4 regions of the Bradyrhizobium sp. 23 genome follow, and region 3 is predicted to be linked to each of the others. Evidence: predicted binding sites of a transcription regulator. Region 3 holds the regulator's gene; each other region holds the start of a gene.
What was found. Region 3 encodes HrcA, which represses chaperone genes, less so after heat shock. Its sites were predicted from a motif close to GTTAGCACTCNCNNNNNGNGAGTGCTAAC; they were not measured.
Positions count from the first base shown of each region.

Region 1: a site for HrcA is predicted at 4,217-4,245, ahead of IVB32_RS13010 (co-chaperone GroES). Genes of this name have one in related genera too.
Region 2: a site for HrcA is predicted at 1,821-1,849, ahead of IVB32_RS07560 (co-chaperone GroES). Genes of this name have one in related genera too.
Region 4: a site for HrcA is predicted at 6,532-6,560, ahead of IVB32_RS16020 (co-chaperone GroES). Genes of this name have one in related genera too.

Region 1 covers NZ_JADPJF010000049.1:16,947-24,674, reverse strand. The annotation lists gene IVB32_RS13030 (hypothetical protein) at 1-384, shown strand, start outside; gene IVB32_RS13025 (hypothetical protein) at 554-1,054, shown strand; gene IVB32_RS13020 (pyridoxal-phosphate dependent enzyme) at 1,454-2,611, shown strand; gene IVB32_RS13015 (hypothetical protein) at 2,807-3,208, opposite strand; gene IVB32_RS13010 (co-chaperone GroES) at 4,289-4,603, shown strand; gene groL (chaperonin GroEL) at 4,688-6,328, shown strand.
Region 2 covers NZ_JADPJF010000037.1:302,912-310,639, forward strand. The annotation lists gene IVB32_RS07550 (protein phosphatase CheZ) at 75-854, shown strand; gene IVB32_RS07555 (hypothetical protein) at 1,104-1,625, opposite strand; gene IVB32_RS07560 (co-chaperone GroES) at 1,939-2,235, shown strand; gene groL (chaperonin GroEL) at 2,378-4,009, shown strand; gene IVB32_RS07570 (hypothetical protein) at 4,210-5,421, shown strand; gene IVB32_RS07575 (META domain-containing protein) at 5,618-6,016, opposite strand; gene IVB32_RS07580 (L-lactate permease) at 6,155-7,728, opposite strand, start outside.
Region 3 covers NZ_JADPJF010000151.1:500,379-508,106, reverse strand. The annotation lists gene gshB (glutathione synthase) at 1-17, opposite strand, end outside; gene IVB32_RS39455 (YraN family protein) at 28-429, opposite strand; gene rsmI (16S rRNA (cytidine(1402)-2'-O)-methyltransferase) at 416-1,366, opposite strand; gene IVB32_RS39445 (penicillin-binding protein activator) at 1,775-2,965, shown strand; gene hemW (radical SAM family heme chaperone HemW) at 3,017-4,171, opposite strand; gene rdgB (RdgB/HAM1 family non-canonical purine NTP pyrophosphatase) at 4,158-4,793, opposite strand; gene rph (ribonuclease PH) at 4,805-5,518, opposite strand; gene hrcA (heat-inducible transcriptional repressor HrcA) at 5,700-6,788, shown strand; gene grpE (nucleotide exchange factor GrpE) at 6,885-7,502, shown strand; gene pncA (bifunctional nicotinamidase/pyrazinamidase) at 7,645-7,728, opposite strand, start outside.
Region 4 covers NZ_JADPJF010000064.1:188,141-195,868, forward strand. The annotation lists gene IVB32_RS15990 (caspase family protein) at 1-1,197, opposite strand, end outside; gene IVB32_RS15995 (glutathione binding-like protein) at 1,308-1,946, opposite strand; gene IVB32_RS16000 (cysteine hydrolase family protein) at 1,960-2,553, opposite strand; gene IVB32_RS16005 (LysR family transcriptional regulator) at 2,686-3,519, shown strand; partial or broken gene lepB (signal peptidase I) at 3,629-4,374, shown strand; gene groL (chaperonin GroEL) at 4,490-6,130, opposite strand; gene IVB32_RS16020 (co-chaperone GroES) at 6,175-6,489, opposite strand; gene IVB32_RS16025 (usg protein) at 6,863-7,150, shown strand; gene IVB32_RS16030 (cupin domain-containing protein) at 7,300-7,728, shown strand, end outside.

The DNA of each region.
Region 1 (7,728 bases), on a different contig from region 3:
CTGCGTCGTGAGGGCCATCGCCGCAATCCTTCAGTCGAGCTTCGCTGGGATCGCTCCAACCGCGGGCGTATTGTCATCAGCACTAAAGCTGTGATGCCGTGCGACATCCGCCAAGGACTGGCCTTGCATCTCACGTCTCGTCAGGTCGTAGAAACTTACGAGAGACGGCGCTTCACCGCGGATGCCAGACCCACGGTGCGCCTAAATGCCAGGACTGGAGGTAGTGAACTGCAACCAAAGCAAGAGCGAAGACAAAGTGGCGGGCTGGAAAGCCCTCGTTCTCGGCTCCAGACGATGATCCATATTGTGATTGGAACAGATCGAAAGCGCGCAGGCGCTGAGATTTATCAACCGGGAGAATTACAAGACCTTGCAGACGTTTGACGGAGCGGCATTCGAGCGGGAGCGGGACGCGCTGGCCTCGATTTATGGTTGATCAGACAATATACCTTATATTAGCCGCCCGGCGGCTATCTCTACAATCTCTGGAAGTGCGCCAACAGTCCGCGCGGCCTCTGGCGACGAACCACTCTGGAAGAATTCGCGCGCCGCCTTGTGGGACATTCTGCTCGACATCGGCCAGCTCGGCATCAGCGAGGGTGAAGACCGGCTTCTGAATGCGACGGCCTCGCTGCCCGGGGCTCATGGACGCAGGAGTGCTGAGCCTGCCGGCGCGCCAGCGATGCTGTCACCTTCCGTGAGTTCAACGTCGACGGGAAAGCGGTCGCTCGCGATAGCTTCGTGTTGCCGGAAGCCGAGCCGCGACGCTGAATGGGTTGATCTCGGTACGGTGGTGCTGTCGAGCTCTTATGGGCGGGATATGGCGACGACACCTGGCTATGCGCACACGGTGCGGCTGTGGCGGCGCGGCACGGGGGCAGATCAAGCTCCGGTGATCTTTGACATTGCAGCCGGTAATGGCAGAGCCCCTTGCAATGTCGACCATACCGTTGCGCAAGCGCGGATGTGGTTCGTCGATCAGGTGCGCGCGTCCGGAGGGCTTTGCTCTGCCGAGCTACACCACCACCGGCGTCGCCATATCGGGGACACGTGATTTGGTCACGCGAGATCCGGATATACCCCGCGCTGTCGCGATTGCTTGTATTGCGGTTGTGGCTCACCAAGCGTCCCACGTTGTTGAGGTTAACGCATTTGCTTCGGGGCATATAGGTCACAGGTTCATGCAGACATTGACGAGCACCTCATGCAGCTGTGAGTGTGATGGATCCAAGGCTGGATTGTGAAGTCCGAGGCAAGGTCCCGATAGGATAGTACAGCAAGATCGCGATACTTACGCAACGAGGGCACATGCTGCTCGCAAACTTCTTACGGCTCCAAGAGACTTCCTGCCGATAACCTCTCAGATCATTGCGCAAATGCGCAATTTAAGGCGTAGGCGGACTCGAGCGCGAAAGGGGCCTCCGCGAAAAGCGCGCGATCGAAGTCGTCGAGGGTGGTGCTCGCAAATACAGCTGATTATGATCGACGCAAACAGTTGCTGTGCAACGGTCCAGCAGCAGCCGTCACCTGTAGCGGGCAAGATCAACGCATGAACAGCACCTCCTCTTCACCAGTCAATGCGATCGCAGCCGAGCTTGGCCGCCTCGATCCCGGATACGCGCCGACGCCACTCCTGAACCTTCCGGCGCTTGCGGAGCGGCTCGGAGTGGCGCAGGTGCTAGCGAAAGATGAGGGCCGCCGCATGCTCGGCAGTTTCAAGTCGCTTGGTGGCACCTATGCCGGGCTGCGCGCGCTCGTCCGGGCCTCGCGCATGCAGTTGGCCGACCTTCTCGCGGCCCGACCTAAGGGGCAGCCGACCCTGGTCTGCGCCAGTGACGGCAATCACGGGCTCGCGGTAGCTGCCGCCGCGCGCTTTGCCGGGGCGCCTGCCCGCGTGTTCCTGCACGAGGGCGTGCCGAAAGCGCGCGCGCGCCGCATCGAGAATCAGGGTGCCGAGATCGTATGGGTGCCGGGCACCTACGACAATGCAGTTGATGCGGCCGCAGCCGCGGCCTGCCAAGGCGCCGGCATTCTTGTCGCCGACACGACCGACGATCCGAATGACCCCATCGTTTGCGACGTCATGGCGGGGTACGGCGTCACGGCGGCGGAAATCCGTGATCAGGTGGATTTCGCCGGCCTTGGGCGTCCGACACACGTCTTTATACAAGCTGGGGTCGGCGGACTCGCCGCTGCCATCGCCGAGGGCCTCTCGGGCTGGCTGGCATCTCCGGGCTGCATCGTGACGGTCGAGCCGGAAACCGCAGCGTGTCTCGCGCCCGCGCTCGCGGCCGGTCGCCCGATTCGGGTGATGGGCGATCTCCGAACATCCGCGGAGATGCTCTCCTGCGGCCAGGCGAGTGCGGCCGCCGTTGCGGTGCTCAGGCGTCACGGCGCTCGCGCCATCACCGTGCCCGAGGCGGAATTGGTGGATGCTGTCCGCGTACTCTCCGCCCACGATGGCCTTGCCACCACGCCGTCCGGTGCGGCGGGCCTGGCGGGTGCCATGGCTGCCCTCGCAGACCCGAGCCATACAAGGGATCTCGGATTCGACCGGTTGAGCCGCATTCTCGTCCTCCTCACCGAACGCGCCTGGGAGGACCGAACGTGAGCACCGCAATCTTCGCTCCTAGTTCGACTTGCATCCTCTCAGTGACGCCATGTCTGGCAGGCTCGACGCTTCATCACTGGATCATCGGCGGTCCGTCTCCGGCTCGAGAACCCAGCGGCGCGCCCCCGACGGAAACGGGCCCTTCTGCTTTAGGCGGGCGAGTGGCTCTTGTAGTCGGCTTTGAAGCGGCCTGGGCTACTGGCGCACGAATATCTGCAGGAGATGCGCAGCAGTGTTCTGCAGAGACTCAATTCTTGAGGTCAGGGCTGCGATTTGATCTAACATGCGTTTCAAATCGGCTTGCTGCGCATCGATGTTGCGGTTGAGCGCTGAAATCTCGTCGCTCACCTGCTGTTGCCCCGACCGAATCTCCGAAAGGGCCGCTTTGTCTTCAGGTGACAACGCCAGCATTGGGACGACTTCACGTGCCACTAGCGCCTCGATCATTCGGTCGATATGGGGCCGGTAAAATTGACCCCCAACGCATAGCCCGATGAAGATGGCGACAAATCCAACAACCCACGGAAGGCGTCTTGATGACGTCTGCAAGACGGGCGGCAACTCCGAACCGTTCGCTTGATCAATCACATCCATCATTCTTTCTCTCGATCTATATTGGCTCTCGTTGCCGCGGTAGTAGATGACGGTCAAGAGCGTCCATGCGAAGCTAATTGGTCATGCGCACAAAGATATCTGGAAAGATCATGCCGCTTCAGCGTCCAACACGACTCTGCTCGTGCAACGAATCGATGTTTTCCAGCGCCAACAGGCACTCGGCGCATTAACGCCGCACGGGCAACGAAAACACGCACGATACGATCGCGTCCATAGCTCTAAGTACACTCGCGATGGCGCGGGCTCCTCCGCACCAGCGGCAATCTGCCGGGAGCGCTGTCGAAAGATAAACAAGCACGCTCGCAGAAGGCGGGCTCAGCTAGCTTCTCAGATCAACTCTGCGCCCGAACCGATGGCTACAGGCAAAGTTAAAGCTAGCCGACTGAGAGATGACGAATCGCGATCTATAAGAACGGGCATTATCTGCGCGAGTCTAACAGCGAGCCTCTTAACCAGGATCATGAGCCAGGAGCCACGGCTCCCCTATGCCGGAATTTACCGGTGTATGGGCTGGCATCGTGAGATCGGCATCGTAGCGGGGCCACGTCTTACCGCCACAAGGACATCATACGCACGCGGTGCATTTTTCAAGCGTGACCACCCGGTTCGCAGACTTACTCGGAAATACAAGGAATATCGATTGGCGACTGAGTGGGCCTATCTTTTCGACTTGCAAGCCTAACAGCCTGCATTGAACGCGGCGGCATTTTCGCGGCGAGGTTAGAGCAAGCCCATCAGGTGTCAGTCGTTTCAAAATTGCGATGGAATTGGTGGGGAATTCTTCGGAACGCGTGGACTTCTGGTTTTTGTGGCGGCGAGATTGGGTTGAGACGCAGAGCCGTACGACTCACTCAGAAGAAAGTCGGGTGCTCGCGGCAAGCCGAGAAAGTGATCTGGGGCGGCCCCAACAGGGATCCGCCCGCCCAGCGGATTTTTCCTGCTACAAACACTTGTTCCCCAAAAAATCGGTCCTATTTCAGCTGCGCCTGCATTGGCACTCGCGGGCCACGATTGCTAGCAATCGGGAAATCTTCAACTGTAGTAAATGCTTAGGAGATCTGCATGGAATTCCGTCCGCTTCACGACCGCGTCGTGGTCAAGCGCATTGACGCAGAAGAAAAGACCGCTGGCGGCATCATCATTCCGGACACTGCCAAGGAAAAGCCTTCGCAAGGTGAAGTCATCGCCGTCGGCCCCGGCGGCCGCGACGAGAGCGGCAAGCTGATCCCGATCGACGTCCTGGTCGGCGACCGCGTCCTGTTCGGCAAGTGGTCCGGCACCGAGGTCAAGATCGACCAAGTCGACCTGCTGATCATGAAAGAGAGCGACATCCTGGGCGTTCTCACGGACGCGTCCGCCAAGAAGAAGGCCGCCTAAACCATCGCTCGCACCGCTCATCCTGAGGGGCCCTGCTGGGCGTCGCAAAGGGTGAGACCAAGTAAAACATTCAGGAAGACCCACATGTCAGCCAAAGAAGTCAAGTTCGGCGTAGACGCCCGCGACCGCATGTTGCGCGGCGTCGAAATTCTCAACAACGCGGTAAAGGTCACCCTCGGCCCCAAGGGCCGCAACGTCGTGCTCGACAAGTCGTTCGGCGCTCCGCGCATCACCAAGGACGGCGTCACCGTCGCCAAGGAGATCGAGCTCGAGGACAAGTTCGAGAACATGGGCGCGCAGATGGTGCGCGAAGTCGCCTCCAAGTCCGCCGATGCAGCCGGCGACGGCACCACCACCGCAACCGTGCTCGCGGCTGCGATCGTTCGTGAAGGCGCCAAGTCGGTTGCCGCCGGCATGAACCCGATGGATCTGAAGCGCGGTATCGATCTCGCGGTCGAAGCCGTCGTTGCGGACCTCGTCAAGAACTCCAAGAAGGTGACCTCGAACGACGAGATCGCCCAGGTCGGCACCATCTCGGCCAACGGTGACGCGGAGATCGGCAAGTTCCTCGCCGACGCCATGAAGAAGGTCGGCAACGAGGGTGTCATCACCGTCGAGGAAGCCAAGTCGCTCGAGACTGAGCTCGACGTCGTCGAGGGCATGCAGTTCGACCGCGGCTACATCTCGCCCTACTTCGTCACCAACGCAGACAAGATGCGCGTTGAGATGGACGACGCCTACATCCTCATCAACGAGAAGAAGCTCTCCTCGCTGAACGAGCTGCTTCCGCTGCTCGAGGCCGTGGTGCAGACCGGCAAGCCGCTGGTCATCGTCGCCGAGGACGTCGAAGGCGAAGCGCTTGCCACCCTGGTCGTGAACCGTCTCCGTGGCGGCCTGAAGGTCGCGGCCGTCAAGGCTCCGGGCTTCGGCGATCGCCGCAAGGCCATGCTGCAGGACATCGCGATCCTGACCGGTGGCCAGGCGATCTCGGAAGATCTCGGCATCAAGCTCGAGAACGTCACGCTCAACATGCTCGGTCGCGCCAAGAAGGTGATGATCGACAAGGAGAACACCACGATCGTCAACGGCGCCGGCAAGAAGGCCGACATCGAAGCGCGCGTGGCTCAGATCAAGGCGCAGATCGAGGAAACCACCTCGGACTACGACCGCGAGAAGCTCCAGGAGCGTCTTGCCAAGCTCGCTGGCGGCGTCGCGGTGATCCGCGTCGGCGGCGCGACGGAGGTCGAGGTGAAGGAGCGCAAGGATCGCGTTGATGACGCGATGCATGCGACCCGCGCGGCCGTGGAAGAAGGCATTGTCCCGGGCGGCGGCGTCGCCCTGCTCCGTGCCTCCGAGCAGCTCAAGGGCCTGCGCACCAAGAACGACGACCAGAAGACCGGCGTCGAGATCGTGCGCAAGGCGCTCTCCGCGCCCGCCCGCCAGATCGCGATCAACGCCGGTGAAGACGGCTCGGTGATCGTCGGCAAGGTCCTGGAGAAGGAGCAATACGCCTACGGCTTCGACTCGCAGACGGGCGAGTATGGCAACCTGGTCAGCAAGGGCATCATCGACCCGACCAAGGTGGTCCGCACCGCGATTCAGAACGCTGCATCCGTGGCGGCCCTGCTGATCACTACCGAGGCCATGGTCGCCGAGCTGCCGAAGAAGAACACCGGCGCGCCCGCGATGCCTCCGGGCGGCGGCATGGGCGGCATGGACTTCTGATCCAACTCTCTCAAAAATGTGATCCCCGGCAGAAAAATGCCGGGGGTCATTTTTTGCTCGTGGCTTTTTCAGTTCGTTGTTCTGATCTCGCGCTATGCGCTCCCGCTATTTGCACTGGCGACCTTAACGAACTCACTCGTCAACCGCACTCAATCCACGAGCCCCCTGGATGCATAGGTGTATTCGAGTGGCCAGCCGGCGCGCGTATCCCGTGAGATTGGCGGCCGCGCTATGCCCGCCGTCAATATTTTCATAGCAGTAGTGGGGCTGGCCGAGCGCAGCAAGCCTGGCGCTGCCTTGCGGCCGTAGGCCGGATGCACGCGGTCGTCCTTGTTGGAAGTGAGAAATGAACGGGATCCGGTCTTTGGCCTGAAGCATGCTGAGCGCCTCCTCAAAGAAGCGGCGATTGCAGGGATCTGATTGGAGCACGCCGAGCGTCTTGTCATTCTCGGCGCGGGCCCAAGCCAGTGCGCGCGGCTCTTCGATTTCCTGGAGCCAAAGGAAGGGCCGCAGGGGCCGACTTCTGGAGAACCGCCGTGGAGGACAGACACGTCAGCGAGAGCAACAGGGCGGCAAGGAGCGAGTGTTTCATGGGAGTGATCCTGGACTGGCTGGGCCGCCCGGCTCACGCGAGCGAGCTGGGCCGGAAGCAGACAGAAGAGGTACATTCGGTCTAGACAGCGGACATGCGTGGGACCGTGCCCACCGGTCCAAACGAAGCAAGCAGGGTGCCGCCTGAAAATTGGAGCTCCTCCAGTCGCCCGGTCGCGCCCGTTGGCTCAAACCTGACAATGTGGTGTTAGCTTCAAGCATTGTGATGCGCTTTACGCTTCTCACCGATGGAACAGAGGTGCCCTGCGCTGGCGTTTCACAGATCGGTCCGTGATCGCGCTAGAAGCATTTATGGCGCGCCTGGCTTGCAACGGCACGTGCTCAAGGAAGGCTCTCGCGCGGAGAATTTGCCGCGGCTTGGTGCAGCGAGCGCGAGCACATGTCAGCACGGCGCGTCATCCTGCGGAGGGTCAGTGACGAGCCCGCCGAAACGGCAGGTCGTTCTCGCAATTCGCAGGCATTGCACGAAGTGACTCGCACTCCGCGGGATCGACCATAAGCATTTGCAAGCGCAACGCACCCTTAGGCGCACATACGCAATCACCTGCGCAGATTCCTCGGGTGAGAACAAGAACTGGCTTCACCGAATCAAGCACAGGCTCTCGGCTTTCGTCAAAACCGTCAGGGCAACGTCTCTTGATTGTTCATTAAGAGCCGCCACCAATGGTAGTTCGCTACTCACCGACCTGCGAAATCGAGGCGGCGACCCAGGGAGAGGTTGGTCTTACCGGCTGGCAACGACGGCCGTGATTTCCCGAGTCTCTGGTGGTCCGATGCTGACAGGGTGC
Region 2 (7,728 bases), on a different contig from region 3:
AGTTCCGGCTGTGAACTTCGTGTTAAATCGCTTCTGCCTACAAAGACGCGTGAGTGAGGTGGGGGGAGTTCTTGATGGCTATTCACCGCAAACGTTTTCGTGTCGAGGAGGCTATTGTCGGCGAGATGCCCAGCCCCGAAATGATTGAGGAGGCTGCGCCGATGCATAGCGAGATCATGGCCGAGTTGCGTGCGATCCGCACGCAGATGGCGAAGGGCACCGCGCCGTTGTCCGGCAGCGCCGCCATGGCGGCGATCGACGCCTCCACCGCCCACGAGCTCTCGGAAGCCCGTACCATGCTCGATACTTACCGAGCGCAGATCGAGCAGTGCGAGAAGCTGAAGGTCGAGCTCGACCTCATCCACGACGCCATCGACCGCACCAAGCGCGAGATCGCGACACTGCATGGCAAGAGCTTCGACGGCGGCGAAATGGCCAAGGTCAATGGCGAGCTCGGCGCGGTCGTCGGCGGTACCGAACAGGCGACCCAGCAGATCCTCGAAGCCGCCGAGTCGATCGACCAGGCGGCCAGCGCGATGGCCAAGGTGCAATCGGCCGATCAGCAGAAGCGGCTCGCCGACGATATCCAGGAACGCGTCATCTCGATCTTCGAAGCCTGCAACTTCCAGGACCTGACTGGTCAGCGCATCAGCAAGGTCATGAGCACGATGAAGTTCATCGAGCAGCACATCAATTCCATGATGGAAATCTGGGGCGGCGTCGACGCGATCAAGTCCCACGTCGTGCCGCAGGTCGACACCCGCAGCGATGACGACAAGCTTCTCAACGGCCCGAAGCTCGCAGGCGACGTCGGCCACGCCTCGCAGGACGACATCGACGCGCTGTTCGACTGAACGGACGCGACGCTCTGAATAACGAAACGCCGGCGCAAGCCGGCGTTTTTTTGTTGTCTATCGTCCCCCGCTGTCATCGTCCGCGCAGGCGGACGATCCAGTATTCCAGAGACGGCAATGATTGAGCCGAGAAGCCGCGGCGTACTGGATGTCCGCCTGCCGCCTACGCTAAAGCTTCGGCGCCCCTGGACCTCAACCCCGGCGAAGCCTTGGCGTAGCCGGGTCGCGGGGCATGACGAAGGATAGAGACTACGCCCTCGGCGCGCAGCGGACGTAGACCATGTTGCCGTAGCGGGTGGCGGCGTCCTTGTCGATGAAGCGGGTGATGAGGACGCGGCCGTCGAAGGAGACGATCTCGCGGTCCTGGTCGCCGGGCGTCGGACCTGCCGGCCCGATATAGTTCTTGCCGCTCGGCGAGCCCTTCAGGCGCAGCTCCTGCGGTGTTGCCTGGTCGGCCAGATGCATGATCACGCCGCCGGAGGAGCCGGCCGTGATCACGTAAGGATTTTTGCATTGGGCCCGGGCGGCAGCCTCGGTGCGGGCGCGGTCGGCCGGGTTCTGGAACGAGGCCAGGCCCCAGCGCCCGACGATCTCGTCGGCGCGGATCGACGCGGGCATTTCCGGACCGGTGCCGGGCTCGGCCTCGGGGGGCGGTGAGGACGAAGAAAAGGACGGCAGGCTCATGCCGCCGCCGCAGGCACCAAGCAGCAGCGCCAGGCAAGAAGCCGCCGCCAGATTGGCGACCGTGCGCGCGTGAGCTGAACTGATCATGGCATTCCCCCGGACAAAACCATGGCCGCACCCCTTACGCAGCCAAGCGCAAAACCGCTGCCGGAGCAATGACGTCCTTTAATACGCCGGCACCCCGAACAAGTTTCCAATGTCACCATCCTATATCCGTCTCACCAATCGCTTAACCACCTTTGCTTGACAGGATCGCGGCCAAGCCATATTCCCGGGCGCACCATTAGCACTCTGAAAGATGGATTGCTAACGCGCGCCGATCGATCCTCGGGAAGGGTGGACGGAAGCGCCGCCCGCCCACTTCCTCTCCTTCCGAAGCGAGCCTCCAAAGGGAAACGTCATGACTAAATCCAAATTTCGTCCGCTGCATGACCGTGTCGTGGTCAAACGTATCGACGCCGAGTCAAAGACCAAGGGCGGCATCATCATTCCGGACACGGCCAAGGAAAAGCCGTCCCAGGGCGAAGTCGTCGCCGTCGGCCCCGGTGGTCGCGACGAGGCCGGCAAGCTGATCCCGATCGACCTCAAGGTCGGCGACCGTGTGCTGTTTGGCAAGTGGTCGGGCACCGAGGTCAAGATCGACAACGATGAGCTCCTGATCATGAAGGAGTCGGACATTATGGGCGTGATGGCCTAAGGCCAGACGCCTGAACGGCCGCTGAATGCATGCCCGGGTCACTCGATCCGGGCATGCATCATTCCGCCGGGTTCGATCGCGGACCCCGGAATGAGGCGACCCAATTAGCAAGACACATCACGAAGAAGAGGAATTGCAGACCATGGCTGCCAAAGACGTCAAGTTTTCCGGAGACGCGCGCGAACGCATGCTGCGCGGCGTCGATATTCTCGCCAACGCCGTCAAGGTGACGCTCGGCCCGAAAGGCCGCAACGTGCTCATCGAGAAGTCGTTCGGCGCGCCCCGCATCACCAAGGACGGCGTCACCGTCGCCAAGGAGATCGAGCTCGAGGACAAGTTCGAGAACATGGGCGCCCAGATGGTGCGTGAGGTCGCCTCCAAGACCAACGACCTCGCCGGCGACGGCACCACCACCGCGACCGTGCTGGCCCAGTCCATCGTCCGCGAAGGCGCCAAGTCGGTTGCCGCCGGCATGAACCCGATGGACCTCAAGCGCGGCATCGACATCGCGGTCGCGGCCGTCGTCAAGGACATCGAGAAGCGCGCCAAGCCGGTCGCCGCCTCCTCCGAGGTCGCCCAGGTCGGCACCATTTCGGCCAACGGCGATGCCGCCATCGGCAAGATGATCGCGCAGGCGATGCAGAAGGTCGGCAACGAGGGCGTCATCACCGTCGAGGAGAACAAGTCACTCGACACCGAGGTGGACATCGTCGAGGGCATGAAGTTCGACCGCGGCTATCTCAGCCCCTACTTCGTCACCAACCCCGAGAAGATGACGGCCGAGCTCGAGGACGCTTACATCCTCCTGCACGAGAAGAAGCTGTCCGGCCTGCAGGCCATGCTGCCCGTGCTGGAAGCCGTGGTGCAGTCGGGCAAGCCGCTCGTCATCATCGCCGAGGACGTCGAGGGCGAGGCGCTGGCCACCCTGGTCGTCAACCGCCTCCGTGGCGGCCTGAAGGTCGCCGCCGTCAAGGCGCCGGGCTTCGGCGACCGCCGCAAGGCCATGCTCGAGGACCTCGCGATCCTCACCGGCGGCCAGCTGATCTCCGAAGACCTCGGCATGAAGCTCGAGAGCGTGACGGTGAAGATGCTTGGGCGCGCGGGCAAGGCTGTGATCGACAAGGAGAACACCACGATCGTCAAGGGCGCCGGCAGGAAGCCGGAGATCGAGGCCCGCGTCGGCCAGATCAAGGCCCAGATCGAGGAAACCACCTCGGATTACGACCGTGAGAAGCTCCAGGAGCGCCTCGCCAAGCTCGCAGGCGGCGTCGCGGTGATCCGCGTCGGCGGTGCCACCGAGATCGAGGTCAAGGAGAAGAAGGACCGCGTCGAGGATGCGCTCAACGCCACTCGCGCCGCGGTGCAGGAAGGCATCGTCCCCGGCGGCGGCGTCGCGCTGCTCCGCGCCAAGAAGGCGGTCGGCCGTCTGACCAACGCCAATGCCGACGTCCAGGCCGGCATCAACATCGTGCTGAAGGCACTGGAAGCCCCGATCCGCCAAATCTCCGAGAACGCGGGCGTGGAAGGCTCGATCGTCGTCGGCAAGATCCTGGAGAACAAGTCCGAGACCTTCGGCTTCGACGCCCAGACCGAGGAGTATGTCGACATGGTCGAGAAGGGCATCATCGACCCCGCCAAGGTGGTGCGTACCGCGCTCCAGGACGCCGCATCGATCGCCGGTCTGCTGGTGACCACCGAGGCCATGGTCGCGGAGTCGCCGAAGAAGGAAGCCGCCTCCGGCATGCCGGCCGGTGGCGGTATGGGCGGCTTCTAAGGCCGAACCTCGCCTGACAGTGCTGCGAAGGCCGCCTCCGGGCGGCCTTCTTTTTGCCGATCATGGCCCGTGCTTTCCAATTCAACCGGCGGCCAAAACCCACTACGGTGACGGCCGATTCGAATTGTTTGGGCCTGATCTCGTCGGAAAACCGCTTCACACTTTCCGGATCATGCCCACTTTGCCCGGGGATTTCGTCGATGCGCGCGCTTGTGTTTTGCTCCACGGCCGTTCTGGCGGCTCTGCTTGCAGGTTCGCCAGAGGTCGCATCCGCCCAGATGAAGCTGGCGCCGAAGGCCACGGCGCCCGGCGGCGTCGAGACGCGCTATTTCACCTCGATCGACGGGCTGATGGACGGCAATGCCGACGTGATCTTGAAAGAGACACGCCAGGGCAAGACCGTCACCGCAGCCGTGCTCGACGTCTGCTATCCCGTCGCGAAGAATTCCGACCGCAAGGACCGCTTCGTCGTCAATCTCCAGGTCGCGGGCCAGAACCTGACGGGTACGACGCAGAGCCTCGGCGCGAAGGCGCCGGTCACAGTCAAGCTGCTGCGCAAACAGGCCGGAGACACGTTCGAATTCCGCGGCCAGATCAGCATTGGCCAGACCGTGACCGAGGTCACCTCGCCCGACAATTCCGATCTCAGCGAGAAGGAATTCCTCGACAACCAGACCTCCGACGACGGCATCACGCCGCAGCCGAAGGACTTCACCGACGTCTCGCCGGAAGCGATCGCGGTCAAGGTCAAGCTGGATGCCGCGACCGAGTTCCTGAAGAGCCTGAAGGGCCAGGACGTCGAGGTGACGCTGGCGAGTCTCACCGTCGGCTGCGACGCGCTGCGCGCGGGCGAGCAGACCATCAACATGTCGGTCGATCCGGAGCGCGCCGGCGCGCTGCTGGCGAAATTCAAGGCGACGCCCGGCGTCACCGCCGCGGGCTGGACCGCGGGCATGACCGAGATGGACCGCACCATCCGCATTGCCGCCGCCGATTGGCGCGAGGGCGACAAGATCAACCGCGACAAGCTCGCGGCCGCGGTGGCTGGCGTGCTGAGCAGGACGCTCGCGGCAAAGCCGGTCTCGCAAAGCTTCAACCCGGCGACCGGCAAGCTCAAGCTGGTGTTCAAGCGACCGAACCAGGATTTTCCCGCGCTCGAGCTCACCGACACGATCGAGGTCGCGGGCCTCGTCTCGCCCGACAAGCCCGGCACGACCGACAAGCTCATGCTCTGGATCGGGAGTCCCGCGACCACGACCACTGACGAGAGCAGCGGCGCCAAGCTCAATCTCTCGGACGAAGCGACCGCGGACGAGGAAGGCGATCAGCCCGACGACAACGGTTCGGTCGAGGCGCTCACCAAGGAGCTGAAAGGCCAGCGCTGGGACGCCGACAAGTCGGTGTGGAAGTGATGTAGCCCGCATATCAACTCTCGGTCGTCGCCCGGCTTGACCGGGCGATCCAGTACTCCGAGAAGGTTTTGATGAATCGAGAAGCCGCGGCGTACTGGATTCCCCGCCTGCCGCCTGTGCTAAAGCTTCGGCGCCCCTGGACCTCAACCCCGGCGAAGCCTTGGCGTAGCCGGGTCGCGGGGAATGACAGCAGGGGCTAATTGCCGTTGACGCGAAAGCGCAGCGGCTTGGGGCCGACGAGCGTGAGCACGTCACCCTGGCGCTTCCAGGTCTCGACACTGCCCAGGGCTGCAACGAGATCGTCGTCGGCCTGGGCCCTTGCCGGCGGGCAGGAGCGGTCCTGGATCTGGCCGGGGACGAAGATCACGGTGTTGCCGGCAACCGAGAACTGGCCCTTGCCGCCCTTGCACCAGAGCTCCAGCACGACTTCGCCATTGTCGCCGATCTCGATGTTCGGAATCCGCTTCGAGCCCGGCTGCGGCAGCGCCTCCAGCGTCATCTCGGTGCCGAACGGAAAACCGTCCTCCGCACGCGCGAGCGTGGACATCGCGAGCGTTGCAACCGCCGCACACACCATCTGCCTGAACGAAACCATGAGACCTCTCGACCGACGTGATTTGCGGCACCTTCTATAAGACGGCGGCGCCGTTGAGAAGGTTCGCCCATGGGCCACGCAAAAATCCCCGCGAGGAGCAACCTCGCGGGGATTTGGCTTGAAGCCGGGCGTGGCCTGCTACTTCAGGACCATCGCCGTGAACGGCCAGACATAGGCCTGCAGCGTCACGAACACGCCGACCAACGAGGCCAGCACGATCGAGTGCCAGAACACGAAGCGCAGGATCGTGCCCTCGTGCCCGTACCAATTCGTCGCGGTGGACGCGACCACGATCGACTGGGCGTCGATCATCTTGCCCATCACGCCGCCGGACGAGTTCGCCGCAGCCATCAGGATCGGCGACAGACCAAGCTGCTCGGAGGTGATCTTCTGAAGATTTCCGAACAGAACGTTGGAAGCGGTATCCGATCCCGTTAGCGCCACGCCCAACCAGCCGAGCAGCGTGCCGAAGAAGGGATAGAGCACGCCGGTTGCAGCAAAGGCGAGACCGAGCGTCGCGTCCACGCCGGAGAGCCGCGTCAGCGTGCCAATCGCGAGCATCGCCGAGATCGTGATCAGCGAGATCGCGCAAAGCCGGATGGTGCGCCCGTATTCCGTCAAGAGCCGGCCAGGACCGACGCCCATCAGGAAGCCTGAGATGATCGCCGCAATCAGCATGCCGGTGCCGGTGAACGAGAGATAGGTGAAGCCGAACACCGCGCTCTCTTTCGTCGGCCCCGGCGCGACCGGCGGCATCTTGTTGATCATCTGATGCAGCTCGGGAACGGGATAGTTCCAGGTGAAGATCGAGTTCGCCCAGGTCTTGAATCCACCATTGCCCCAGATCAGCATCACGATGCAGACGATGATCCACGGCAGCAGCGCGCTGAACAGCTCGCTCTGCGTCAGCGGCGTCTTGTCCATCGGTTTTGCCGCGGCCATGGTGGCGGCCGATTCATCGCGGCCGCGCAGCGCCGGCGACAGCCAGAGCTGCCTGGGCTGCCAGACCTTCAGGAACAGGATCAGCGCCCCCATCGAGATCAGCGACGCCCCGATGTCGACGATCCAGGGATTGACGTAGTTCGAGATCACGAATTGCGGGACCGCGAACGACACGCCGGTGACCAGGATCGCCGGCCAGACGTCCTTCATGCCCTTCCAGCCCGCGAACGCCCACACCACCCAGAACGGCACGATCAGCGAGAAGAACGGCAATTGCCGGCCGACCATCGCGCCGAGGATGTAGGGATCAAGCCCGGTCACCGAGGCAAGGCCTTGGATCGGCGTGCCCAGCGCCCCATAAGCGACCGGCGCGGTGTTGGCGATCAGCGACAGGCCGCTTGCTGCAAGCGGCGAGAAGCCGAGGCCGATCAGGACGGCGCCCGTGATCGCGACCGGCGTGCCGAAGCCCGAGGCGCCTTCGAAGAAGGCGCCGAACGAGAACGCGATCAGCAGCAATTGCAGCCGCCGGTCCTCGGTGACGCCGCCGACCGCGCGCTTGAGCAATTCGAAGCGCCCGGTGCTCACCGTCACCTGGTAGAGGAAGATGACGTTGAGAACGATCCAGCCGATCGGGAAGAACCCGGTGACGATGCCCAGCACCGAGGCGCGGATCGACATGTTCGCCGGCATGGTGAAGACGAAGATCGTGATCAAATTGGCCACGATCACAGCGATGACCGCTGCGATATGAGCCTGGACCCGTCCGCTCG
Region 3 (7,728 bases):
GCGACGTTCAGTTTCATGGTCTGCCTTTCAGGTCGAGGCGTCGAATGCCGCCAACACATGGCGTGGAAGTCGTTTCGGCGCAATCAGCATGGCATCGAATCGCATTTCAAATTCCGCATGCTCGGGATGCGCGACGAGCCAGCCTTGCGCGGCATCGATGATGCGCTGCTGCTGGCGCGGCGTCACGGCGAAGGCGGCGTCGTCCAGCGTCGCGCGCGCCTTGACCTCGACGAAGGCGATCAAATTGCGGCGGCGCGCCACGATGTCGATCTCGCCATGCGGCGTGCGGTAACGTTTGGCGAGGATGCGGTAGCCCTTGGCCATGAGATAAGCCGCAGCGCGGCTTTCCGCAGAGATGCCGGTGTGGAACGCGGCGACGCGCTCGGGCGAGGCGATTTTCGGTTCCGACGGGACGTCAGTCTTCGCCATCGCCGCCCCGCAGATCTTTGGCAAGCTCAAGCGCGCGGGCATAGACCTCGCGGCGCGGCCGGCCCGAGAGGGCGACCGCATGCGCCACCGCATCCTTGACGCTGTTCGCGGCAAGCTGCTCACGCAGGACGTCGTCGAGCGCATCCGATGTCAGCATCTCGGCATCCGCCGCAGGCGGAGCGATCACCAGCACGAATTCGCCGCGCGTCTCCAGCGTGTCGGCATCGCGCGCCAGCTCACGCAGCGTCGCGCGCGAAATCTGCTCGTGCAGTTTGGTCAGCTCGCGGCAAATCGCGGCTTCCCGGGTCCCCATGATCTCGGCGAGCTCGGCGAGCGTGTCCTGCACGCGGTTGCCGGAATCGAACATCACCAGCGTCGCATCGATGCGCGCAAGCTCGGCCACGCGCGACTTTCGCGCGGCGGATTTCGAAGGCAGAAAGCCTTCGAAGAAGAAGCGGTCGGTCGGCAGCGCTGCGACCGATAGCGCCGCCAGCACCGAGGACGGGCCGGGCAGCGCGTAGACCGCGTGGCCGGCGGCGCAGACCTCGCGCACCAGCTTGTAGCCGGGGTCCGAGATCAACGGCGTGCCGGCATCCGACACCAGCGCGATCGAGCCGCCCTGCGAAAGCCGCTCCAGGATCTTCGGACGGGCCGCTTCAGCGTTGTGCTCGTGATACTGCTTGAGCTGCGCAGAGATGTTGTAGCGCTCGGTCAGACGCCGCGTGATGCGGGTGTCCTCGCAGGCGATGACGTCGACCCCGGCGAGGGTCTGCAGCGCCCGCAGCGTGATGTCACCGAGATTGCCGATGGGGGTCGCCACCAGGTGCAGGCCAGGCGCGGCCTTCGGCGCGACAAGCCGATGGGCGTCGACGGAGAAACCGCGCGAGGCGGCCTCCGTCGTCTCAGGTGTGTTTGTCGGGGACGGCTTTGCGCGCATAATCAGACGAACTTAGGTATGATCCCCGGGGCTGGGAACCGGTCCCCGGAAAAAGATCGTGCCTGGGCGAGGCAAGGGGCGAGGCAGGACTGGAATGTGATCCATTCGGCATCACATTCCCCAGGGAATGAAGCGTCAGCGCCATATTCGCGGCGGAAACGCCGCCTTGATGCTGGGTGACGGACGGCGGACAGCTAGCCAGAACTTGAAAGGAAGCCGCGTTAAGCGGGCATTATCCTTTTGTTTGAGTTAACTATTTGCCGACAATATGCCTGAATCCATGGCCGGTGTCGTGGAAAGAATGTCGTGACCGGCTGGCGACGGTCGGTCGGAAGAGAAACTGTCATGACGGGCCCACGTGATCCCAGATCCTCCTTTTCGGAGGAGTCTCCCGTTCAGGGGCCCCTGATGTCAGGGGCGACGCGGCGAAGCGCGCTCGGTCTGTTGCTCGGCGCGCCGCTGCTGTCGGCCTGCGCCGGCGTGCAGCAGAGCCTGAGCCAGTTCTCCAATCCGTTCAGCAGTTCCTCCCCGCCTCCGGCCCAGCCGGCCGGCCCGCCGCAACAGGCGACGACCGCCGGCACCGGCGGGGTGAAGGTTGCCGTGATCCTGCCGCTGTCGGCATCAGGCAATGCCGGCCTTGCCGCGCAGTCGATGCGCAACGCCGCCGAGATGGCGCTGGCCGAGTTCCAGAATCCCAACATCCAGCTCCTGATCAAGGACGACAATGGTAGCCCGCAGGGCGCGCAGGCCAGTGCGCAGCAGGCGGTCGATGAGGGCGCCGAGATCATCCTGGGGCCGCTATTCGCGCAGTCGGTGCCTGCGGTGGCGCAGATCGCGCGCACGCGCGGCATCCCGGTGATGGCGTTCTCGACCGATTCCAGCATCGCCGGCCGCGGTGTCTATCTGCTGAGCTTCCTGCCGGAGTCCGACGTCAACCGCATCGTCGAATATTCCGCCAGCATCGGGAAGCGCTCCGTCGCCGTGCTCGTGCCCGACAATGCCTATGGCAATGTGGTCGAGGCCGCGGTGAAGGCGGCGGTGCCGCGCCGCGGAGGGCGCATCGTCGCGTTCGAGAAATACGGCGCCGATCGCGCCACGCCGGCCCGGACCGTGGCGCAGCAGCTCGGCAGCGCCGATGCGCTGTTCATCGCCGATGATGGCGACGCCGTCGTCTCGGTCGCCGATGCGATGAGCGCGGCGGGTGCGAATCTGCGCAATATCCAGCTGCTCGGCACCGGCCTGTGGGACAGTCCGCGCGTCTATGCCAGCTCCAACTTGCAAGGCGGCCTCTACGCCGCGCCGGACCCGGCCGGCTTCCGCGCCTTCTCCGGCCGCTATCGCACCAAATATGGCGCCGAGCCCGTGCGCACCGCCACGCTTGCCTATGATGCGGTCGCCCTGGTGGCCGCGCTGGCGCGTACGCAGGGCACGACGCGCTTTTCGTCGGACGTGCTCACCAATCCCTCCGGCTTTGCCGGCATCGACGGCCTGTTCCGCTTTCGCGCCGACGGCACCAATGAGCGGGGCTTGGCGGTGATGAAGGTCACGACCGGCGGCGGCGTTGCGGTCGCGGGCTCGCCGAAGAGCTTTGGGGCGTAGCTGTTTCCTCGACGTCGTCCTGGCTTTCGCCAGGACGACGATGGAGAGACTTTACGCCGCGAGATCCGCGACCACCGCGTCCAGCACCGGAAAACCGCTGCTCGTCACGCGCAGCCGTCCCGTTGCATCCACCGTGATTGCACCTTCTTCGCTCAGCAGCGTGATGCGCTTGGGATCGAGTGAGCGGCCGGAGAGCGCTTTGTAACGCTCGGGGTCGATGCCCTCGGCGAGGCGCAATCCCATAAGCAGGAATTCGTCGGCGCGCTCTTCGCTGTTGAGGAGATCGTCGGTGACGACGCCGTGGCCGTTGGTCTCGACCCGCATCAGCCAGGCTTCGGGGCGCTTCTCGGTGGCGGTCGCGTGCCTGATACCGTCGATGTCGAGGCGGCCATGGGCGCCGGGGCCGATGCCGGCATATTCTTCGCCGCGCCAGTAGACCAGATTGTGCCGGCACTCGGCGCCGCGCCGCGCGTGATTTGAAATCTCGTAGGCGGGCAGGCCGAGCCTGTCGCAGGTCTCCTGCGTGACGTCGTAGAGCGCGCGTGCGACCGCTTCATCCGGCGTCTTCAGCTTGCCGGCTTGATGTAGGCCGAAGAACGGCGTGCCTTCTTCGATCGTCAATTGATAGAGCGACAGATGCTCGGCCGCCTCGCCGATCGCGAGACGCAATTCATCGGCCCACATCGCCGGCGTCTGGTCGGGACGGGCGTAGATCAGGTCGAACGAATAGCGATCGAACGAGCGGCGCGCGATAGCGACGGCATCGAGGGCCTCGCGCGCGCTGTGCATGCGGCCGAGCGCTTTCAGCGAGGCATCGTCGAGCGCCTGCACGCCGAGCGAGACGCGGTTGACGCCGGCGGCGCGATAGCCGGCGAAGCGCGTAGCCTCGACGCTGGTCGGGTTTGCCTCCAGCGTGACTTCGACGTCTTTCGCCACGGTCCAGTGCTTGCCGATGGCGTCGAGCACAGCGCCGACGGTTGCAGGCTGCATGAGCGAGGGCGTACCGCCGCCGAGAAAGATCGAGGTGACTTCGCGTCCGGGCGCGCGCTCGGCGGTCGCAGCGATTTCGCGCGCGAATGCTGACGCAAACCGCGGCTCGTCGATCGGGGCGTGGCGAACGTGGCTGTTGAAGTCGCAATAGGGGCACTTCGACAGGCAGAACGGCCAGTGCACGTAGACGCCGAAGGCTTCCTTAGCGCGGCTCAAGGCAGATCTCCGCCAGTTTCACGAAGGCGCGGGCACGATGCGACAGGCCGAGACCGAGCGGCGGCAGGCCGTGCTTCTCGATGCTCTCCATCTCGCCGAAGGTGCGGCTATGGCCGTCGGGCAAAAACATCGGGTCGTAGCCGAAGCCGGCGGTGCCGCGCGGCGGCCACACCAGCGTGCCGTCGACGCGCCCCTCGACCTCTTCGAGATGATCGTCGGGCCATGCAACGCAGAGCGCGGAAACGAAGTGCGCCTTGCGTTTGGCCGGCGTGGTCGCGCCGCGCTCCTGCAACAGACGCTCGATCTGCGCCATCGCTGCGGCAAAATCCTTGTTCGGGCCGGCCCAGCGCGCCGAGTAGATGCCGGGCGCGCCGTCGAGCGCGTCGACCACGATGCCGGAATCATCGGCGAAAGACGGCAGCTTCGTTGCCTGCGCCGCCGCGATCGCCTTGATCGCGGCATTGCTGCGGAAATCGTTTCCGGTTTCTTCCGGCTCGGGAAGGCCGAGCTCGCCGGCCGACACTGCTTCGATGCCGTAAGGCGCGAGTAGCTCCTTCATCTCGGCGAGCTTGCCGGGATTATGGGTCGCGATAACCAGCTTTCCGGTGATTCGGCGGTGCATCGGGCTATTGACTACGCTACCGCCAGTTTCTGCAAGTCCACGAGACGCGCGACGCCCTTGCGCGCCAGCGCCATCAACGCCAGGAACTCGGCTTCCGTGAATGGCTCGCGTTCCGCGGTGCCCTGGACCTCGATGATGCGGCCATCGCCGGTCATGACGAAATTGGCGTCGGTGTCGGCTTCGGAGTCCTCGGCATAGTCGAGGTCGAGCACGGGCGTGCCCTTGTAGATGCCGCAGGAGATCGCGGCGACGTTGTCGCGCAACACATTGGCCTTGACCATGTTGCGCGCCTTCATCCAGCTGACGCAATCGGCGAGCGCGACCCAGGCACCGGTGATCGAGGCGGTGCGGGTGCCGCCGTCGGCCTGGAGCACGTCGCAATCGACCGTGATCTGGCGCTCACCGAGCGCTTCGAGATTGATGATGGTGCGAAGCGAGCGGCCGATCAGGCGCTGGATTTCGACGGTGCGGCCGCTCTGCTTTCCGGCGGAGGCCTCGCGGCGGGTGCGTTCCGAGGTCGCGCGCGGCAGCATGCCGTATTCGGCGGTGACCCAGCCGCGGCCCTGGCCCTTCAGCCATGGCGGCAGGCGGTCTTCCAGCGTGGCGGTGACCAGCACGTGGGTGTCGCCGAATTTCACCAGGCACGAGCCTTCCGCATATTTGACCACGCCGCGCTCCAGCGTCACGGGGCGCAATTCGTCGGGCGCACGGCGGCTTGGCCGCATGGGAAATCCTCCAAAACTCTCAAAAAAGTGCTGTTGGCGGTGCTTGTAGGGGGGGTGAGGGTGGGCGGCAAGGGGGAAGATCGAGGCCTTCTTCACCCCCGATTTCCAATCCGCCAACGCCACGCTTGTCAGAAGCATCCGGGATAGACAAATTACCTGTGTCTTAGAGGAGTTACCGTCTGTGGCCCATCACGATCCGATCCATCTGATCGCGCCGCGCGCGGGCCTCGCCCAGCTCAACGAGCGTTCCCGCGACATCTTTCGTCAAATCGTCGAAAGCTATCTCGCGACCGGGGAGCCGGTGGGCTCGCGCAATATTTCGCGCCTGATTGCCATGCCGCTTTCGCCGGCCTCGGTCCGCAACGTCATGGCCGATCTGGAACAGCTTGGCCTAATCTACGCCCCGCACACCTCCGCCGGCCGATTGCCGACGGAACTTGGCCTGCGGTTCTTCGTCGATGCCCTGATGCAGGTCGGCGACCTCAATGACAGTGAACGGCAGGCGATCCAGAGCCAGTTGACCTCCGTCGGCCACGCGCAATCGGTGGAGGCTGCGCTCGAGGAGGCATTGACGCGGCTCTCCGGCCTGACCCGCGCCGCCGCCGTCGTGCTGACGCCGAAATCCAATGCGCGGCTGAAACATATCGAATTCGTCCGCTTGGAACCGGAAAAGGCATTGGTGATCCTGGTCGGCGAGGACGGGCAGGTCGAAAATCGCGTGTTGACGCTGCCGCCGGGAGTTCCATCCTCGGCGTTGACCGAAGCCGGCAACTTCCTCAATGCCCGCATTCGGGGCCGGACCCTGGCCGAGGCGCGGCTGGAGCTCGAGACCGCGCTCGGAGAGGCGCGCACCGAGCTCGATCAGCTGACGCACAAGGTGATCTCGGCCGGCATCGCCAGCTGGTCCGGCGGCGAGAACGAGGATCGTCAGCTCATCGTCCGCGGCCACGCCAATCTGCTCGAGGATTTGCATGCGCTGGAGGATCTCGAGCGCGTTCGCCTGCTGTTCGACGATCTCGAGACCAAGCGCGGCGTGATCGACCTGCTCGGCCGGGCCGAAACCGCGGAAGGCGTGCGGATCTTCATCGGCAGTGAGAACAAGCTGTTCTCGCTGTCGGGTTCGTCCACCATCATCTCGCCCTATCGGGACGCCGCCGGCCATATCGTCGGCGTTTTGGGCGTGATCGGGCCGACGCGGCTGAATTATGCCCGCGTGATCCCCACCGTGGACTACGCTGCCCGCATCGTCAGCCGGCTCTTGGGGGGCTGACCGGCGGCCGGGCCGATCACGGGCGCTTGATTTTCGCCGCCCGAAGCACGATATCCGGGCCAGAAACCCCCTGAGACGAATGCGAAAAGAGAGCCGATGACCGATCGAGACCGGCAACCCGAAGACACGAGTGCTGCGGCCGGCGAGCCCGTGGTGTCAAAACCCTACATCATGCCCGACGATCCCGAGCCCGGCTCCGTCGAGCTTCTGCAGAAGGAAGTCGCCGAGGCGCGCGACCGCATGCTGCGGACGCTGGCCGAAATGGAGAATTTGCGCAAGCGGACCACCAAGGAGGTCGCGGATGCCCGCCTCTACGGCATCACCGGCTTTGCCCGCGACGTGCTCGACATCGCCGACAACCTGCAGCGCGCGCTCGATGCCGTTCCGGCCGAAGCCCGTGCGGCGGCCGATGCAGGCCTCGCCTCGCTGATCGAGGGCGTCGAGCTGACTGAGCGCTCGCTGCTCAGCGCGCTGGAAAAACACGGCGTGAAGAAGTTCGACCCCTCGGGCCAGAAGTTCGACCCGAACTTCCAGCAGGCGATGTTCGAGGTGCCCGATGCGTCGGTGCCCGCAGGCACGGTCGTGCAGGTCATGCAGGCCGGCTACACCATCGGCGAGCGCGTGCTGCGTCCCGCCTTGGTCGGTGTCGCCAAGGGCGGCGCCAAGGCTGCGCCCGCTGCCAACAGCAACGAGCCGAACGGCGCGGCCAACTAAGTCGATCCTCATGGCGAGGAGGCGCGTCAGCGCCGTCTCGAACCATGCAGGCCGCGCTGCTGCAGCGCGGCCTTCATCCTTCGAGACGCGCGCGAAGAAGCGCGCTCCTCAGGCTGAGGGTCTTGCCGTTTTTTGACCGGGCCTACGCGCTCGCCGCGATATCCGCGGACTGAATCCGCTTCACGCCGGCCTTTGCCATGTCGGCCCAGGCTTTTGCCAGCGAACC
Region 4 (7,728 bases), on a different contig from region 3:
GGTGGTCTTGCCGTCCGCCGGGATCTGGCCGTCGATCTCGAGCCGGTTGATGTTGTTGCCCGGACCCTGCGCCTCGGCATGAAGCACGCCGTTCGTGACGGTGGCGACCAGAGGTCTGGTGAAGCCCTGCGCCTTGCCGGTGGCCAAGCAGTTCAACGTCACGTCCCAGCTGCCGTCAAAATCCTTGCTTCCGCCGCTCCGGCCGTTGCCTGACGGCGCGAGCGCCACCTTCTGCTTCAGCCCCTCGATTCGAGCTTTGGCGAGCGTGGCGAAGATGCAATTCGGGAATCTCGCGAGGTGATCCTCGAAAGCGCCCAGCGTGCCGATGCCGTCGGCAGCCTTCCAGTGTGCTTCTGCTGCTGCGCAAGGGTCAGCCCGGGGCGCGGCTTGTGGCGCCGCCGGCGCCACCGTGACTGACACCGGTCCGTTCAGGTAGAACTTGCCGATGATCGACAGCGACAGCTCCGGGAGTTGGGTCTTGCCGCTGGAATCGTAGACGTCGCTGCTGATGTCGCGAAAGACTTCGCCGATCTCCTGCGGCTCCTCGATGTGCTTCAGGAACGCCGTCGTATAGGGGCTGTTGCGGCCGCTGCCATCGGCCGCCGTCTGCCCGGACTGGGTTGAGAACGACACGATCGTGCCGCGCGGTGCTTCGACTTTCGACAGGCCCCGCCCGATCGAGGCGCCGCGCGTCATGCCGGCGGAGCGTTTCAAGGTTTCGGCCAGCGGATTGTCGCGGCAGGAATCGAGGATGAGGATGCGCAGGTTCTTGGCCTGCTGCAGGTCGTTCACGATGTCGTCCACCCGCACGAAGCGCTTCAAATCGGCTTCGTCGCTCAGCACGGCATCGACAGGCATCAGATAGTTCACGCCGTTGTACTGCATCGCATGGCCGCTGTAGTAGAACATGGCGACGTCGGCTTTGCTCGCGGCGCGCGCGAAGCGGATGGTGAGGTCCTGCATGTCAGCTTGGCGCAGGTCGATGCCCTGGAGCACCTCGAAGCCGCTGCGCTTGAGCGAGGCGGCGACGTCTTCGGCATCGTGCGACGGGTTGGGAAGCTGCGCCGTACTGGCATAGGCGCCATTGCCGATCACCAGGGCGACGCGGGTTTCCGCCGATGCCGGCGCAACGGAAAGCCAGCAGGCCAGGAGGGCAAGGCAAAGTCCGGCCGGGCAAAATCTGGAAAGAGCACGCATGAATGCCTTCCAAGGAAATGTCGAAAAATATCCCTCCAGATTAGCGCATGCCGCGCCGACATCAATGCCCTGCCGGAGCACCGCTCAGATTTCCCGGCCGTGACATCCTGTCACGCCGGGCTCGCCGCCATCGTCTTGCGGACGGCCATTTCGGTCGCAATCGCGTCCCGCACGGCCGGTCGCGCCTGCATGCGCGCGAGATAGGCCGACAACGATGGCCATTGCGCGACGTCGATTCCCGCGGGACGGAGCAACAGCAAAGCCCAGGTGAGATGGGCATCCGCGACGGTGAAGCTGTCGCCGACGAGGAATTCGCGGTCCGTCAGATGCGCGGCAGGCATCGATAATGTCTGCGCTATCCTTGCACGCGGCTTGGCGAGCGAGGCGTCGTCCTTGTACCAGAAGGTTGGAAACAGGAACGCCTTGTGGATCTCGGCCCCGACGAAACTGAGCCATTCCTGGAGCCGATACCGGTCGGGATTTCCGAAGGCGGGTGCAAGGCCCGCCTGCGGCTTTAGGTCGGCGATGTATTGCAGCACCGCGGCGCTTTCGGTCAGCCGTTCGCCATTCTCCAGCACCAGGACCGGCACCGCGCCCTTTGGGGAAACGCCGAGGAAATCGCTGCCGTCGTCCACGACCTGCTTGGTCTGGAGATGGACCGGATGATAGCGGGCCTCGATGCCCGCTTCCATCAGCGCGATGCGGCTCGCAAGCGAGCAGGCCATCGGTGAGAAATAGAGTTGCAGCATCGCCTACGCTCCTTCAGGTCAACGTCTCGGTTTGTGCGATGATCGCAAACCGGTCCGACAATTCGGCCAGGGCGACCTCGTGGATGATCCTTGCGGATAGCGCTCCGCCGCGGCCGTCGGGAAGATCGCGTGTGGCGCAGGCATCGGCTGCGATCGTCGTGCGCAGGCCGAGGTCGAGCGCGGCGCGGGCGGTCGAGCTGATGCACATATGGGTCATGAAACCGGCCAGCACGATGTTCGTGCGTCCGGTTGCGGCCAGCCGGACTTGCAGGTCGGTGCCGGCAAAAGCGTTCGGCAGCGCCTTTTCGATCACGGCTTCGCTGGCGAGCGGCGCCACGTTCCTGACGATCGCGCCGCGCGCGGCCTCGCGGTCGAACAGGCTGCCGGCACGTCCCTTGTGCGCGATATGGAAGATCGCAGCGCCGCTCGCCCTCGCGCGGGCGAGCAGGCGCGCGGCGGCGGCGATTGCGGGCTCCGCGTCCGGCAAGGCGAGCGGCCCGGCGCAATATTCGTTCTGGATGTCGATTAGCACGAGGCAGGAATCGGCGAGCCTGGGCGGAGTGAGATCGGCGCCGGACAATTCAAGCAAGGTTTTTGGGGCGGTCATGCGGGTCGGGCCTTCCTAAGGCATATCGGATGGCGCCACAGTAGCGCGGCGGCGGCCTGCCAATGTGCAGGACTATTGCAGCATATGGCTGCAAATTTGCAGGAGCCCGTCGTGCCTGCTAGGCTCATCGCCATGAACTGGGACGATCTGCGCATCATCGCCGCGGTCAGGGACGAGGGCACCTATGCCGGCGCCAGCGCGCGGCTGCGCATCGACGAGACCACCGTCGGCCGCAGGCTCGCGCGCATCCAGCGCGATCTCGGCGTGCCGCTGTTCGATGCGGTGGACGGCCAGCGCCGGCCGACGCGGAGTTGCGAGGCGGTGCTGGCGCATGTCGAGGCGATGGCCGCACATGCCGCCGAGATCGGTCGCGTCGGCGAGAGTCTTGCAGGCCCGGTGGGACGCCTGCGTATCGCCTCCACCAACACGGTTGCCGAGGAGGTTCTGTCGCCTCGCGCGAGCGACTTCCTGCGCGCCAATTCCGGCCTGACGCTGCAATTCCTCACCTCGAGCGAGAACGTCAAGTTCTCGCGCTGGGAAGCCGATCTCGCTATCCGGCTGCGCAAGCCCGACAAGGGCGACTTCGCGATCTCCAGGCTCGGTGACGTCAAGCTCTATTATTTTGAGCCTGTCACGACCGAAGGCGAGCCGGTGCTGTGCGCCTATCCGGACGAACTCGGTGCCATTCCCGAGATGCAATTCCTGCGTATGAAGCAAGCCCACGCGCGCTGCGTTGCCGACAACGTTCGCGTCATCCGTAACCTGATCCGCGCGCATCAGGCCGCCGGCGTGTTGCCGGAGCATGTCTGCGCGGACTTACTTGGCGATCGCCGCCTGCGCGCCACGCTGCTGCCTGGGCGCCGCGACGTCTGGCTGCTGGTGCAGAACCATCTCAAGCGCGATCCGGCGACGCGGCTCACCATCGAATGGATCCGCCGCTGCTTCAGCGATCTCGCGCGCGGTTGATTGCGACCCGTGAACGCGATCCGCGCGCGGCGCGACCAAGTTATGGGATTGCGTACGCGCGAGGGTTGCGTAATCTCGCGACGACTACGGGCTTGATCAGGGCAGGCGCATGACCACTCTTCAGGAAACCATCCACCCGCAGGCCAAAGTGCGGGAATGGAAGGCGATCGTCATCCTGATCCTCCTGATTCCGGTGCTGTGGTCGCCGCCGTTCGTGTTTCGCATCTTCCTGTTTCAGCCGTTCAACATCCCTTCCGGCTCGATGACGCCGACGCTGGTCGTCGGCGACTACGTCTTCGCTGCAAAATATGCCTATGGCTATGGCCGTTATTCGTTTCCCTTCGCGCCGTCGTGGATCTCCGGGCGTTTCCGGGCCACCGATCCCGAGTATGGTGACGTCGTCGTGTTCCGGACGCCAAAGGACACCGCGGTCGACTATGTCAAGCGCGTGGTCGGGCTGCCCGGTGATCGCATCCAGATGCGGCAGGGCCAACTCATCCTCAATGACCGCCCGGTGACGCGCGTCGCTCTGAAGCAGGCATTCGCCGGCTCCACCTGCGGCGTGGATGACGGTGCGAAGGCCAAGCGCTGGCGCGAGACGCTGCCGAACGGCGCGTCCTACGTGACGCAGGACTTGTCGACAACGGCTACTACGACAACACCGACGTCTACACCGTGCCGCCGGGCCATTTCTTCGTGCTCGGCGACAATCGCGACAACTCGAGTGACAGCCGCGTGATGTCGTCGATCGGATTCGTGCCGATGGACAATCTGGTCGGCAAGGTGACGCGGATATTCTGGTCGCTCGACCAGCACGGCGAACCGCACATGGAGCGGCTGGGGAAGGTGTGGTGAAGCCCCACTGTCATTCCGGGCTCCGCGCTGCTCCGGGATGGGACCACCGAAGAAAAACAAAACCCCGGCATCGCTGCCGGGGTTTCGCATTTTGTCGTTTGCCGGAATGGCTGGATCAGAAATCCATGCCGCCCATGCCGCCGCCCGGGGGCATCGCCGGACCGGAGCCGCCCTTCTTGGGCAGCTCGGCGACCATGGCTTCCGTGGTGATCAAGAGCGCCGCAACCGAGGCTGCGTTCTGGATCGCGGTACGTACCACCTTGGTCGGGTCGATGATGCCCTTCTTGACGAGGTCAACATATTCGCCGGTCTGGGAGTCGAAGCCGTAGGCGTACGACTTGTTCTCGAGGACCTTGCCGACGATCACGGAGCCATCTTCACCGGCGTTGATCGCGATCTGGCGAGCGGGCGCGGAGAGCGCCTTGCGCACGATCTCGACGCCGGTCTTCTGGTCGTCGTTCTTGGTGCGCAGGCCCTTGAGCTGCTCGGAGGCACGGAGCAGGGCGACGCCGCCGCCCGGGACGATGCCTTCCTCGACCGCCGCGCGGGTCGCATGCATCGCGTCATCAACGCGATCCTTGCGCTCCTTCACCTCGACCTCGGTCGCGCCGCCGACGCGGATCACCGCGACGCCGCCTGCGAGCTTGGCAAGACGCTCCTGGAGCTTCTCACGGTCGTAGTCCGAGGTGGTTTCCTCGATCTGCGCCTTGATCTGCGACACGCGCGCTTCGATGTCGGCCTTCTTGCCGGCGCCGTTGACGATCGTGGTGTTCTCCTTGTCGATCATCACCTTCTTGGCGCGACCGAGCATGTTGAGCGTGACGTTCTCGAGCTTGATGCCGAGATCTTCCGAGATCGCCTGGCCACCGGTCAGGATCGCGATGTCCTGCAGCATGGCCTTGCGGCGATCGCCGAAGCCCGGAGCCTTGACGGCCGCGACCTTCAGGCCGCCACGGAGACGGTTCACGACCAGGGTGGCAAGCGCTTCGCCTTCGACGTCCTCGGCGACGATGACCAGCGGCTTGCCGGTCTGCACCACGGCCTCGAGCAGCGGCAGCAGCTCGTTCAGCGAGGAGAGCTTCTTCTCGTTGATGAGGATGTAGGCGTCGTCCATCTCAACGCGCATCTTGTCGGCGTTGGTGACGAAGTAGGGCGAGATGTAGCCGCGGTCGAACTGCATGCCCTCGACGACGTCGAGCTCGGTCTCGAGCGACTTGGCTTCCTCGACGGTGATGACACCCTCGTTGCCGACCTTCTTCATGGCGTCGGCGAGGAACTTGCCGATCTCCGCGTCACCGTTGGCCGAGATGGTGCCGACCTGGGCGATCTCGTCGTTCGAGGTCACCTTCTTGGAGTTCTTGACGAGGTCCGCAACGACGGCTTCGACCGCGAGATCGATACCGCGCTTCAGATCCATCGGGTTCATGCCGGCGGCAACCGACTTGGCGCCTTCGCGCACGATCGCCTGGGCCAGCACGGTCGCGGTGGTGGTGCCGTCGCCGGCCGCGTCAGCGGACTTGGAGGCGACTTCGCGCACCATCTGCGCGCCCATGTTCTCGAACTTGTCCTCGAGCTCGATCTCCTTGGCGACGGTGACGCCGTCCTTGGTGATGCGGGGAGCGCCGAACGACTTGTCGAGCACGACGTTGCGGCCCTTCGGACCGAGCGTGACCTTCACCGCGTTGGCGAGAATGTCGACGCCGCGAAGCATCTTGTCGCGCGCATCGACCGAGAATTTGACTTCTTTAGCTGCCATCTGGATTTTTTCCTTAGGTGTTTAACTGGATAAGAGAGGGGCTCTTAGGCCGCCTTCTTCTTGGAAGCGGGGACGTCGAGGACGCCCATGATGTCGCTTTCCTTCATGATCAGCAGGTCGACGTTGTCGATCTTGACCTCGGTGCCGGACCACTTACCGAACAGCACGCGGTCGCCGACCTTCAGGTCGATCGGGATCAGCTTGCCAGCTTCGTCGCGGCCACCCGGGCCGACGGCGACGATCTCGCCCTGCGAGGGCTTTTCCTTCGCCGTGTCGGGAATGATGATGCCGCCAGCGGTCTTCTCTTCTGCGTCGATGCGCTTGACCACGACGCGGTCGTGAAGCGGACGGAAATTCATGCAGTTCTCCTAAGCTTTTGCACGATTTGGGAATTTTGGGTTGTTAGCAGTCTGCGCCGGCGAGTGCCAGCGCAGGCACTACTGAGATAAGGCAGGATTTTGGCGGGAGCAAGGGCTTGTAGCAGAAAAATAGCACTCGGAGTCGCCGCCTGCCAAAATCTCTTTCCATCGTTAATCGCGCTCGGCGCAGTATTAGCACGGAACTAGATCTGCTGCTAACGCATTGAATTTCAACAGCTTGTTAAACTTTTGGGCTTGAGATGGATTGTCAGTTTGCGTCACATTTCTCTCATGTGAGCGCATCAGTAGCGGGTGGCTCTTAAGGCGCACCGGAAAGCCACCCCTTGAATGCGCTCCTGCAAAGGAGGTTGGCATGGGCTTGCGGAGTGGAGCCGTTTCGGACGATTTCCGGAAACAGCTGCTGGGTTACGGAATGACGACGGCGCAGATTCTCTATCGGATGCCGGATCATCCCTCGCTGCTCCAGACTTACGTCTGGCAGGACTACGACATGTTTCCGAAATTTCCGGCGCTGAAGGATTTTCTGGCGTTCTGGCAGGAAAAGCTCGACGGTCCGCTTCACTCGGTGACAGTGGCGCATTCCAAGCTGATCAAGCCGGCCGAGTTGCGCGCGGTGGACGGCGTATTCCGGCTGCATTGAAGGGCGGAGCTGTAGGGTGGGTTAGCGTCAGTGTAACCCCCCATGCTTCAAAGATTGCGCAAGGAAGTGGTGGGTACGTTAGCGCTAACCCACCCTGCGATTTCGCATTCTGTGCTAGCCTCTCCCCATAACAACAGGGGAGGCCGCCCATGGCCAAGAAAGCAAAATCGCGCAGCGCATCGCAAGCCGCGGTGAAGAAGCGTAGCGGGGCCAAACCCGCAGCACGATCCACGGCGCGCAAGGCGGTGAAGGCAAAAGCCCCCACGACAACGGCAAAGTCATCCGTCAAGAAACCGGCGCGGCCCAAGCAGCGCATTGCGATCAGCCATCACCGCGAGGAAGACTTCAAAGCCGACGGTCTGCGTACCTACGCGAAATATCGCGACCTCGGCATCGCCGCCGCCAGCCAGGGCCTCGCGCAGGCGCACGTGATCCGGCTGCAAGGCCCCTGCAATCCGGACGAAGTGTCGAAGCTGCACTTTCACGACGTCGAATTCCAGATGGTCTACGTGCTCAAGGGCTGGGTGAAGACCTATATGGACGGAGAGGGCGAGACGCTGATGAAAGAAGGTAGCGCC